2 regions of the Streptomyces sp. NPDC059695 genome follow, and region 1 is predicted to be linked to the other one. Evidence: riboswitches for the same ligand, from Rfam matches in the RefSeq annotation. Region 1 holds a riboswitch; the other holds the start of a gene.
What was found. A riboswitch is a leader RNA that binds a small molecule or an ion and turns the genes downstream of it on or off. The one in region 1 is predicted to bind glycine.
Positions count from the first base shown of each region.

Region 2: another riboswitch for glycine. It lies ahead of gcvP (aminomethyl-transferring glycine dehydrogenase); the one in region 1 lies ahead of gcvT (glycine cleavage system aminomethyltransferase GcvT).

Region 1 is NZ_JBHWFF010000009.1:205,840-211,358, reverse strand. It holds gene glyA (serine hydroxymethyltransferase) at 1-1,185, opposite strand, end outside; gene gcvH (glycine cleavage system protein GcvH) at 1,218-1,595, opposite strand; gene gcvT (glycine cleavage system aminomethyltransferase GcvT) at 1,673-2,797, opposite strand; glycine riboswitch at 2,959-3,058, opposite strand; gene ACFV2S_RS14275 (AAA family ATPase) at 3,221-3,880, shown strand; gene ACFV2S_RS14270 (enhanced serine sensitivity protein SseB) at 4,035-4,775, shown strand; gene ACFV2S_RS14265 (enhanced serine sensitivity protein SseB C-terminal domain-containing protein) at 4,855-5,519, shown strand, end outside.
Region 2 is NZ_JBHWFF010000021.1:9,784-15,302, reverse strand. It holds gene ACFV2S_RS24830 (hypothetical protein) at 1-407, shown strand, start outside; gene ACFV2S_RS24825 (DUF5999 family protein) at 741-947, shown strand; gene gcvP (aminomethyl-transferring glycine dehydrogenase) at 1,030-3,915, opposite strand; glycine riboswitch at 4,095-4,194, opposite strand; gene ACFV2S_RS24815 (PRC-barrel domain-containing protein) at 4,308-4,682, shown strand; gene ACFV2S_RS24810 (DNA polymerase IV) at 4,734-5,519, opposite strand, start outside.

The DNA.
Region 1 (5,519 bases):
GCCCGGCTTCAGGGTCTCGGCGATGACGTCGGCGACCTCGGCGAAGTCCTCTGCCTGGAAGCCGCGGGTCGCGAGCGCCGGCGTGCCGATGCGCAGACCCGAGGTGACCATCGGCGGGCGCGGGTCGTTCGGAACGGCGTTCCGGTTGACCGTGATGCCGACCTCGTGGAGACGGTCCTCGGCCTGCTGGCCGTCGAGCTCGGAGTCACGCAGGTCCACCAGGACCAGGTGCACGTCCGTGCCGCCGGACAGGACGGAGACGCCGTGGGCGGTGACGTCGTCCTGGACCAGGCGCTCGGCGAGCGCGCGGGCGCCGTCCAGGGTGCGCTGCTGGCGCTCCTTGAACTCCTCCGAGGCCGCGACCTTGAAGGAGACGGCCTTGGCCGCGATCACGTGCTCCAGCGGGCCGCCCTGGAAACCGGGGAAGACGGAGGAGTTCAGCTTCTTCGCGAACTCCTTCTTCGCCAGGATGATGCCGCCGCGCGGGCCGCCGAGCGTCTTGTGCGTGGTGGAGGTCACCACGTCCGCGTACTCGACCGGGTTCGGGTGCAGACCGGCCGCGACCAGGCCCGCGAAGTGGGCCATGTCGACCCACAGGTAGGCCTCGACCTCGTCCGCGATCCGGCGGAACTCGGCGAAGTCCAGCTGGCGCGGGTAGGCGGACCAGCCCGCGATGATCACCTTGGGGCGGTGCTCCTTGGCGAGGCGCTCGACCTCGGCCATGTCGACCAGACCGGCCTCGTCCACGTGGTACGCGACCACGTTGAACTGCTTGCCGGAGAAGTTCAGGCGCATGCCGTGGGTGAGGTGGCCGCCGTGCGCCAGGTCCAGACCCAGGATCGTGTCGCCGGGCTGGGCGATCGCGAAGAGGGCGGCCTGGTTGGCGGAGGCGCCGGAGTGCGGCTGGACGTTGGCGTACTCGGCGCCGAACAGGTCCTTGATCCGGTCGATGGCGATCTGCTCGGCCACGTCGACGTGCTCGCAGCCGCCGTAGTAGCGGCGGCCCGGGTAGCCCTCGGCGTACTTGTTGGTGAGGACGGAGCCCTGGGCCTCCATGACCGCGACCGGAGCGAAGTTCTCCGAGGCGATCATCTCGAGGGTGGACTGCTGACGGCGGAGCTCGGCGTCGACGGCGGCGGCGACGTCGGGGTCCAGCTCGTGGAGGGGAGTGTTCAGAAGCGACATGAATCGATCCCTTGGGGGTCTCGGGCCCGGTCTCAGCCGGCGGAGAACGCGGTGTACTCGTCGGCGGTGAGCAGCTCCTCCGGCTCACCCGCGACGCGCACCTTGAACAGCCAGCCACCCTCGAACGGAGCCGTGTTCACCAGCGACGGGTCGTCCACCACGTCCTGGTTGGCGGCGACGACCTCGCCCGTGACGGGGGAGTACAGGTCGCTCACGGACTTCGTCGACTCCAGCTCGCCGCAGGTCTCGCCCGCGGTGACGGTGTCGCCGACCTCGGGGAGCTGGGCGTAGACGACGTCACCGAGCGCGTTGGCCGCGAACTCCGTGATGCCGACGGTCGAGACGCCGTCCTCGGCGTCCGACAGCCACTCGTGCTCCTTGGTGTAGCGCAGCTGCTGGGGGTTGCTCATGACCTGATTCTCCTGGATCGGGGGAGTACTGATGAACGTCGGTCTCGCGGGATGAGACCGGGGATGAGACGACTGCGTCACTTCTGGCGCTTGTAGAACGGCAGCGCCACGACCTCGTAGGGCTCGTGGGTGCCGCGGATGTCCACCCCTACACCCGGGGTGCCGGGCGCGGCGTGCGCCGCGTCCACGTACGCCATCGCGATCGGCTTTCCGAGGGTCGGCGACGGGGCGCCGGAGGTGACCTCGCCGATCAACTCGCCGTCCTTGACGACCTGGAAGCCGGCGCGCGGGACCCGGCGGCCCTCGGCGATCAGGCCGACGAGCTTGCGCGGCGGGGCGCTCTCGGCGCGCTCGGCGGCCTTCTCCAGCGCCTCGCGGCCGACGAAGCGGCCCTCGTTGGTCGTCTTCTCGAACTTCACGACCCGGCCCAGACCGGCGTCGAAGGGGGTGAGGGCGGTGGTCAGCTCGTGGCCGTACAGCGGCATGCCCGCCTCCAGGCGGAGCGTGTCGCGGCAGGACAGGCCGCACGGGATCAGGCCGACGCCCTCGCCCGCCTCGGTCAGCGCCCGCCACACGGCCTCGGCGTGCTCGGGCTTCAGGAACAGCTCGAAGCCGTCCTCGCCGGTGTAGCCCGTGCGGGCGATCAGCGCCGGAACGCCCGCGACGGTGCCGGGCAGGCCCGCGTAGTACTTCAGGCCGTCCAGGTCGGCGTCGGTGACCGACTTCAGGATGCCGGGGGACTCCGGGCCCTGGACCGCGATCAGGGCGTACGCGTCACGGTCGTCGCGGACCTCGGCGTCGAAACCGGCCGCGCGCTGCGTCAGGGCGTCGAGGACGACCTGGGCGTTGGAGGCGTTGGCGACGACCATGTACTCCGTCTCGCCGAGGCGGTAGACGATCAGGTCGTCGAGGATGCCGCCGTCCTCCTGGCAGATCATCGTGTAGCGGGCGCGGCCGTTGCCCACGGTCGAGATGTTGCCGACCAGCGCGTGGTCGAGGAGCTCCACGGCCTGCGGGCCGGTGACCGTGATCTCACCCATGTGCGAGAGGTCGAAGAGGCCGGCCTTCGTGCGGACGGCGTTGTGCTCGTCGCGCTCGCTGCCGTACCGGAGAGGCATGTCCCAGCCGGCGAAGTCGGTCATGGTCGCGCCCAGCGAACGATGCAGGGCATCGAGGGCGGTCAGACGAGAAGCAGTGCTCATGGGGTGGCTCCCGGGTCCCAAGGGCGTGATCGGTGACGAAAACACATGACGGGCGAGGACGTCCTCCCCATCTGTCATGGAACCTGAGAGGTTCACCGAGGGCATCCTCGGCTTGCACCTTGGGTGGGGACACGGCAGGGTGTCCCGCTTTTCAGATCTGCCTCATCCACGCGGTACGGGGCCTGAGAGATTCAAGGGAGGGTCTTGCTCCTTCGGCGTCCGGACGCCGTCGGCGGTCCGGAACTCTCCCGCGCGGATTCGAGCGGCCGGTATGCGATTGTGCGGCGACTGTGCGCGCCTGGCGCGCACATCATTGCATGCGGTGTCGGCGGGGCAAATCGCTTGTGTCGCATTACCGATTCTTTACACTTCGTGGGCAAGGGTCTCCTCAGGTCTCCTGAGACCCGACAGGGGGAGAGCGCGATGAGGATCCAGCACACCGGCGCATACGCGACCAGTACCGGCATACCGTCCCAGCGGGCCCGCGCCAGGAGCCGCCGCGGCCGGCTCCTGCGCGACCTGCGCGAGCGCGGCGGCCGCGGCCCCCGCGCCCTCACCTTCGGCGCCGGCGACCTCGTCGTCGTCTCCGGGCTGCCCGGCAGCGGCAAGTCCACCCTGATGAAGCGCGCCGCGGCGGACGGCGGCATCGACTCCCAGGACGCCCGCGAGCGCTGGGAGGCCCGCATGCCGCGCCTCCTCCCGTACGCCGTCTACCGGCCCCTCGTCCGGATCGCGCACTACGCCGGGCTGCGCCGCGTCCTGCGCTCCGGCGCGAGCGTGATCGTCCACGACTGCGGCACCCAGTCCTGGGTGCGCGGCTGGCTCGCCCGCGAGGCCAGACGGCGCGGCAGGGCCCTGCACCTGGTCCTCCTCGACGTCACCCCGGACACCGCGCGGGCCGGCCAGGACGCCCGGGGCCGGGGCGTCTCCGCGTACGCCTTCGCCCGCCACCGGCGGGCCGTCGGCCGGCTGCTGCGGGCCGCCGAGTCCGGCAGCCTGCCGCACGGCTGCGCCTCGGTGACCCTCCTCGACCGGGACGCCGCCGACTCCCTCCACCGGATCGGCTTCCGGGAGGCCGCCTGACACGGGGACCGGCCCGGGACGGGGGTCCGCGGCGTCCCGCCCCCTTCCCGGGACGCCCGTACCCTTCCCTTTTGGCCACGGCGGCGCCGGGGCGGCGTTAGGGTGCTGCCCGGCGGCCTGTGCGGCAGGCCGTGCGAGAAGGGGAAACGCGACCGTGGACGTGACGTGGCCGGGCAACGAGCTCGAAGAGGTTCTTGCCGCCTCACTCGGCAACCCCGGGGCCGGCGGCCGGCTGGTCGAGGTACTGGGCCGCAGCCCGGTCTGGGTGCCCCTGCCCAACGGCGGCGGCCCCGACAGCCCCGGACTCGACCTCGCCACCCTGGAGATCGACGGCGCGGCCTACGTCCCCGTCTTCAGCTCCGAGCAGCAGCTCCTGGCCTGTGTCGGCGACCACATGTCCTTCACCGTCGCCCCCGCCCGTGACTTCGCCCGCGGTCTGCCCCCGCAGCTCGGCATCGCCGTGAACCCCGGCGGCACCGTCGGCGTCCCGCTGCCCCCGCCCGCCGTCGCCGAGCTCTGCCGCGCCGGCCGCACCCCGCTCGACGGCCCCGCCAGCGGCGGCCGCGTCCGGCTCTTCGAGCCCGACTGGCAGGACGACCCGGTCGACTTCCTCGCCGCCGCCTCCGCCGAGTTCGAGGCCACCGGCGTCGTCGCCACCGCCCGCCGCGTCCTCGCCAGCGTCGAGGGCACCGAACCGGCCCTCTTCGTCGGCGTCCAGCTCACCGGCTGGGACGGCGTCGACCGGAACGCCCCCCTGGACGCCCTCGGCCGCGCCCTCGGCCGGATCGAGGTCGCCTGGCCGGTGAACCTCATCCTGCTCGACATGGCGCAGGACCCGGTCGGCGACTGGATGCTGGAGCGGGTGCGCCCCTTCTACCAGCGCGCCGCCGTGTGAGCGGCCCCCTGTTTAAGCTGAACTGAACTGGATCGCTGGACAGACGTACGTGGTGGACGGAAGAGGGGCGGGAAACAGGGTGAGCGCGTCAGGCACCGCTTCGACCGGGACGGTCGAGCACATGCTGCGCCAGGTGGCACCCGGACGCTACGACGCGTACGAGCAGTTGCTGCACGCCCTCGCCGACGGCGAGCTCTGGATGCTGCTCTGGCAGGGCGCCCCCGGCGCGCCCGACGCCCAGTACGGGAACATGGAGGTCGACGGCTTCGGCTACGCGCCCTGCGTCACCTCCGCCCAGGAGCTCGCCGCCTCCGGCTGGAACCGCGCCCACGAGCTCGTCACCGGCCGTGACATCGCCCGCGCGCTCTACCCCGACCGCTGGGGTGTCTGGCTCAATCCGCACGCCCCCGGCGGCGGCGTCGGCGTCCCCTGGGCCGACCTGCGCCGCATCGCCACCGGTCTCGACCGGATGCCCGCCGGACCGCTGCGCGTCACCGAGCCCGCCCTGGAGATCCCCCAGTTCTACGCCCTGCTCACGCAGAACGCGCACCGCACCCCGGCCGTCCGGGCGCTGCGCCGCGGCTGGGTACAGCCGGCGCTCGGCTCCCCGTACCTCGCCATCGGTCTCGACCTGTACGACACCTCCGCCGCCGCCGTCGACACGGTCCGCTCGATGATGCGCCAGTCGATCGGCTCCGTCCCCGACGGGCTGCCCGTCTCGACGGTCGCCCTCTCCGACGCGTA
Region 2 (5,519 bases), on a different contig from region 1:
GCACCCGGCTCGCCGGCTGGCGCTTCCTCATCCGGAACGGGGACCGGGCGATCGCCGCCGCGGACACCATGCTCACCCCCGACGGCTGGGCCTTCTCGCACTTCTTCGAGGGTCCGTACGTCTCCGCCACCGAGCGGGCCCTGCTCCAGGCCGAGGCCCTGCCCGTCACGTACCGGCCGAGGCTGCTCTCCGTACCGGAGCTCTACATGCTGACGCTCTGGCTCCAGGCCGACTCGGAGGCGGACGGCACGACCGTCGCCCCGGCCGCGGCCGACCTGATGGTGCCCCTGGCCCCCGCACCCCCGGGGATCGCGGCCCACCGCCCGTACCAGGTCGCCGACCTCCTGCCCGTGCTCAGTACGCGACTCGCGCCGCCGCCCCTCCTGGGCTCGCCGGCGCCCGCCTGATCCACCGCACGCGCTTCCCCGCCCCGTGACCCGACCGGGTCACGGGGCGCACTGCGGTCCGGGCCGCGCGCCCGAACGCGCCTCCCGAACGCCCCCTCCCGTACGGACTAGCCCACTGGGACCACTCCGAACCACCCGAAGAGAGGGTGCAGTTGACCTGAACCGCCCCTGCGGGTGATGCGTCTTCCCAGGAAAGGACGAGCTGCCGCGAAATCCCTGCGGAAGAGCGTCCGTGGGGCAAGACTGGGACCGGAACCGAACCGACCGACGGGGGCGGCCATGAGCGCGCAGAGCCGCAGGACATCCACCACGACGCAGCGAGAGAACCCACCCATGTGCCAGCACCAGCCTGCCTGTCCGACCGCCGACTCCGCCGACCGGGAGGCGGCCCGACTCCTGGCACACCACCCCGAGCAGGGGTGGAGCCTGCTGTGCAACGGCGTCCTGCTCTTCGAGGACACCGGTGAGCTCCTGCCGGACGGGCAGATCATCGCCCCGCACCGTCCGCTGACGGCCGGACGGGTGACGACCGCGGCCTGAGGGCGCGCGGCCGGACGCCGTACGAGGGAAACGCCGAGGGCCGGCCCGGAGGAGATCCTCCGAACCGGCCCTCGGCGCGTGCTCAGTTGTCGTACTCGTCCAGCGGCGGGCAGGAGCAGACCAGGTTCCGGTCGCCGAAGGCACCGTCGATGCGGCGCACCGGCGGCCAGTACTTGTCGGCGACCGAGACACCGGCCGGGAAGACCGCCTCGTCGCGGGTGTACGGGTGGTTCCACTCGCCGCCCAGCGCGGCCGCGGTGTGCGGGGCGTTGTGCAGCGGGTTGTCGTCGGCGGGCCACTGGCCCGAGGCGACCTTCTCGATCTCGGCCCGGATCGCGATCATGGTGTCGCAGAAGCGGTCGAGCTCGGTCAGGTCCTCGGACTCGGTCGGCTCGATCATCAGCGTGCCGGCCACCGGGAAGGACATCGTCGGCGCGTGGAAGCCGTAGTCGATGAGGCGCTTCGCGATGTCGTCGACGCTGACGCCGGTGGCCTTGGCCAGCGGACGGATGTCGACGATGCACTCGTGCGCGACCAGCCCGTTCGGGCCGGTGTAGAGCACCGGGAAGTGCGGCTCGAGGCGCTTGGCGATGTAGTTCGCCGCGAGGACGGCGACCTGGGTGGCGCGGGTGAGGCCCTCGCCGCCCATGAGGCGCACGTACGACCAGGAGATCGGCAGGATGCCGGCGGAGCCCCAGGGGGCGGCCGAGATCGGGCCGACGCCGGTCTCCGGGCCCGCGGTGGGCTGGAGCGGGTGGTTCGGCAGGTACGGCGCGAGGTGCGCGCGGACGCCGACCGGGCCGACGCCGGGGCCGCCGCCGCCGTGCGGGATGCAGAAGGTCTTGTGCAGGTTCAGGTGCGAGACGTCGCCGCCGAAGTGACCCGGCTTGGCGAGGCCGACCAGCGCGTTGAGGTTGGCACCGTCGACGTACACCTGACCGCCGGCCTCGTGGACCTCGGCGCAGATGTCGGCGACGTGCTCCTCGAAGACGCCGTGCGTGGACGGGTAGGTGATCATCAGCACGGACAGCTCGTCGCGGTACTGCTCGATCTTGGCGCGCAGGTCGGCGACGTCGACCTCGCCGTCCTCCGCCGTCTTGACGACGACGACCTTCATGCCGGCCATCACCGCGGAGGCGGCGTTGGTGCCGTGCGCGGAGGACGGGATGAGGCACACGGTGCGCTGGAGGTCGCCGTTGGCGCGGTGGTACGCGCGGACGGCGAGCAGACCCGCGAGCTCACCCTGCGAGCCGGCGTTCGGCTGGATGGACACCTTGTCGTAGCCGGTGACCTCGGCCAGGCGCTCCTCCAGCTCGGTGATGAGCGTGACGTAGCCCTGCGCCTGGTCGATCGGGGCGAACGGGTGGATCTGGCCGAACTCGGGCCAGGTCACCGGCTCCATCTCGGTGGTCGCGTTCAGCTTCATGGTGCAGGAGCCGAGCGGGATCATGCCGCGGTCGAGCGCGTAGTCGCGGTCCGCGAGCCTGCGCAGGTAGCGCAGCATCGACGTCTCGGAGCGGTGCGCGTGGAAGACCGGGTGGGTCAGGTACGCGTCGGAGCGCAGCAGCGCGCCGGGAATCGCGTCCCCGGTGGCGGCGTCGAGGGCCTCGATGTCGCCCTCGACACCGAAGGCGCCCCAGACGGCGGCGAGCTGCTCGCGGCCGGTGGTCTCGTCGCAGGAGACCGAGACGAGGTCGGCGTCGACGCGGTGGAGGTTGACCCCGGCCGCGCGGGCGGCGGCGACGGCCTCGTCGGCCTTGCCGGGCACGCGGACGGTGAGGGTGTCGAAGTAGGAGCCGTGCACGACCTCGACGCCGCCGGCGGTGAGACCCGCGGCGAGGATGGCGGCGTAGCGGTGGGTCCGCTCGGCGATCTGCTTCAGGCCGTCCGGACCGTGGTAGACGGCGTACATGCCGGCCATGACGGCGAGCAGCACCTGGGCGGTGCAGATGTTGCTGGTGGCCTTCTCGCGGCGGATGTGCTGCTCGCGGGTCTGCAGGGCCAGGCGGTAGGCGCGGTTGCCGTCGGCGTCGACGGAGACGCCCACCAGGCGGCCGGGCAGGGAGCGGGCGTGCTTGTCCTGGACGGCCATGTAGCCGGCGTGCGGACCGCCGAAGCCCATCGGGACGCCGAAGCGCTGGGTCGTGCCGACGGCGATGTCCGCGCCCAGCTCGCCGGGCGAGGTGAGCAGGGTGAGCGCGAGCAGGTCGGCGGCGACGGTGACGATCGCGCCGAGCTCGTGCGCGGCGTCGATCAGCGGCTTGATGTCGCGGACGGCGCCGGAGGCACCGGGGTACTGGAGCAGCACGCCGAAGACGCCGCGCTCGGCGATCTCGGCGGGGATACCCGCGCTCAGGTCGGCGACGACGACCTCGACACCGGTCGGCTCGGCGCGGGTCTCGATGACGGCGACGGTCTGCGGCAGGGCGTCGGCGTCGACGAGGAAGACACCGTTCTTGACCTTGCCGACGCGCCGGGCGAGCGCCATGGCCTCGGCCGCGGCGGTGCCCTCGTCGAGGAGGGAGGCGCCGGAGGTGGGCAGGCCGGTGAGGTCGGCGACCATCGTCTGGAAGTTGAGGAGGGCCTCCAGGCGGCCCTGGGAGATCTCCGGCTGGTACGGCGTGTAGGCCGTGTACCAGGCGGGGTTCTCCATCACGTTGCGCAGGATGACCGGCGGCGTGAAGGTGCCGTAGTAGCCGAGGCCGATCATCGGGGCGAGGACCTGGTTGCGGTCGGCGAGCGTGCGCAGCTCGGCGAGGACCTCGGCCTCGGTGCGCGCGGCCGGCAGGCCCAGGGCCTCGGCGTTCTTGATCACGTCCGGCACCGCGGCGGCCGTGAGCTCGTCGAGCGAGCCGTAACCGACCTGGGCGAGCATCTTGGCCCGGGCCTCGGCGTCGGGCCCGATGTGCCGCTGCTCGAACGGGATGCCCTGTTCGAGCTCGGAGAGCGGAGTGCGGTTGGCGGTCATGTACGGAGGCCTCCTGGTCGTCACGACCTGCGAGGGGCACCACGGCGCGGGTACCCGGACGGCCTCCCCCTCTGTCATCTCAACCTGAGAGTTTCACCGGCACGCCTCACGGCACGCCGGCTTTCACCGTCGGTGAGAGCGAAATGCCGTCGGACATCCGCTCTGCTTTCCAGAGTGACCTCGTCCGCGCGGTACAGGGGCCTGAGAGATTCCGGGGAGGATTTGCTCCTTCGGCGCCCACCGGAAGATTTCTCCGGGGGACTCTCCCGCACAGGGTCGACAGCCACAACCAGCCTACCAGCGAGGTTGCGGCTCTCTTCGCTCAAGTGGCCGACATCCCAGATGTGCACTTTCGTAGGGGTGTAGAGCAGTTGCGACCAGTTGGAGGGACCGTGCAGACCGATATCGATCCGCGCAGCCTGATCGGCCGCAAGGCGTTCGACCGGAGCGGGCACAAGATCGGAACCGTGGACGAGGTGTACCTGGACGACGCGACCGGCATCCCCGAATGGGCCGCGGTCCGCACCGGGCTGTTCAGCAGGGACGCCTTCGTCCCCCTGGAGCCGAGCGACCTGCTCGACGACGGCCTCCACATCCCGTACGAAAGGGCCCTGATCAAGGATGCCCCGGACTTCGGTGTGGGCCGCCATCTCTCCCCCGAGCAGGAACTCCAGCTCTACCGCCACTACAGCCTGGCGCTCCCCCCGCCGCCCACGGACGCCCCGGACAAGGACTTCGGCCGCCTGGCCGGCCAGGACGGCGCCTGAGCACCCGCCTCCAGGACGGACCCGCCCGCGCGGGGGCGCGGGTGGGCGACGTCACGCCGCCGCGTCCCCCCGCACCAGCGGCAACGGCTCCGACGGCTCCAGCTCCGGGTCGTCCACGGCGAACGTCCGCACCCGCCCCGGACCGGACCACGGCTCCTCGAATCGGACCGTGACCCGCCCGACCCCGCTCCCCTGGACCCACCCGGCCCCGTACACGGCGTGCCGTACGTCGTGGCCGGGCGCCCACACCCGCTCGGCGGCCTCCGTCGCGGCGTCGGGCGCCTCCTCCGGCTCGTCGGACCCCGCGGGCGCGGCCTCGTCCGCCGGCCGCTCCGAGGCCTCCGCCTGGGCGAACAGGTCCTCCTGCGTGTAGTCGGCGAGCCCGCTCACCCCCACGCCGAGGAGCCGCACGCCCCCCGTCGTGTCCACCGCCTCCAGGAGCCGCCCCGCGGCCTCCCGCACCACGACCGGGTCGTCCGTCGGCCCGCGCAGCGTCTCGGACCGGGTGAGCGTCGAGAAGTCGTAGCGCCGCACCTTCAGGACGATCGTCCGCCCGGAGTGCCCGGAGGACCGCAGCCGCCCCACGCACCGCTCCGCGAGCCGCTCGACCTCGATCCGGATCCGGACCCGGTCGTGCAGGTCCACGTCGAAGGTGTCCTCGACCGACACCGATTTCGCGTCCCGCTCGGCCACCACGGGCCGGTCGTCGTACCCCTGGGCCATCCGGTGCAGCGACGCCCCGTGCGCCCGCCCCAGGAGCCGTACGAGCTCGTCCTCGCCCGCCTCCGCGAGGTCGGAGACGGTGGTGATCCCGGCGCGCCTCAGGTGCTCCCCCGT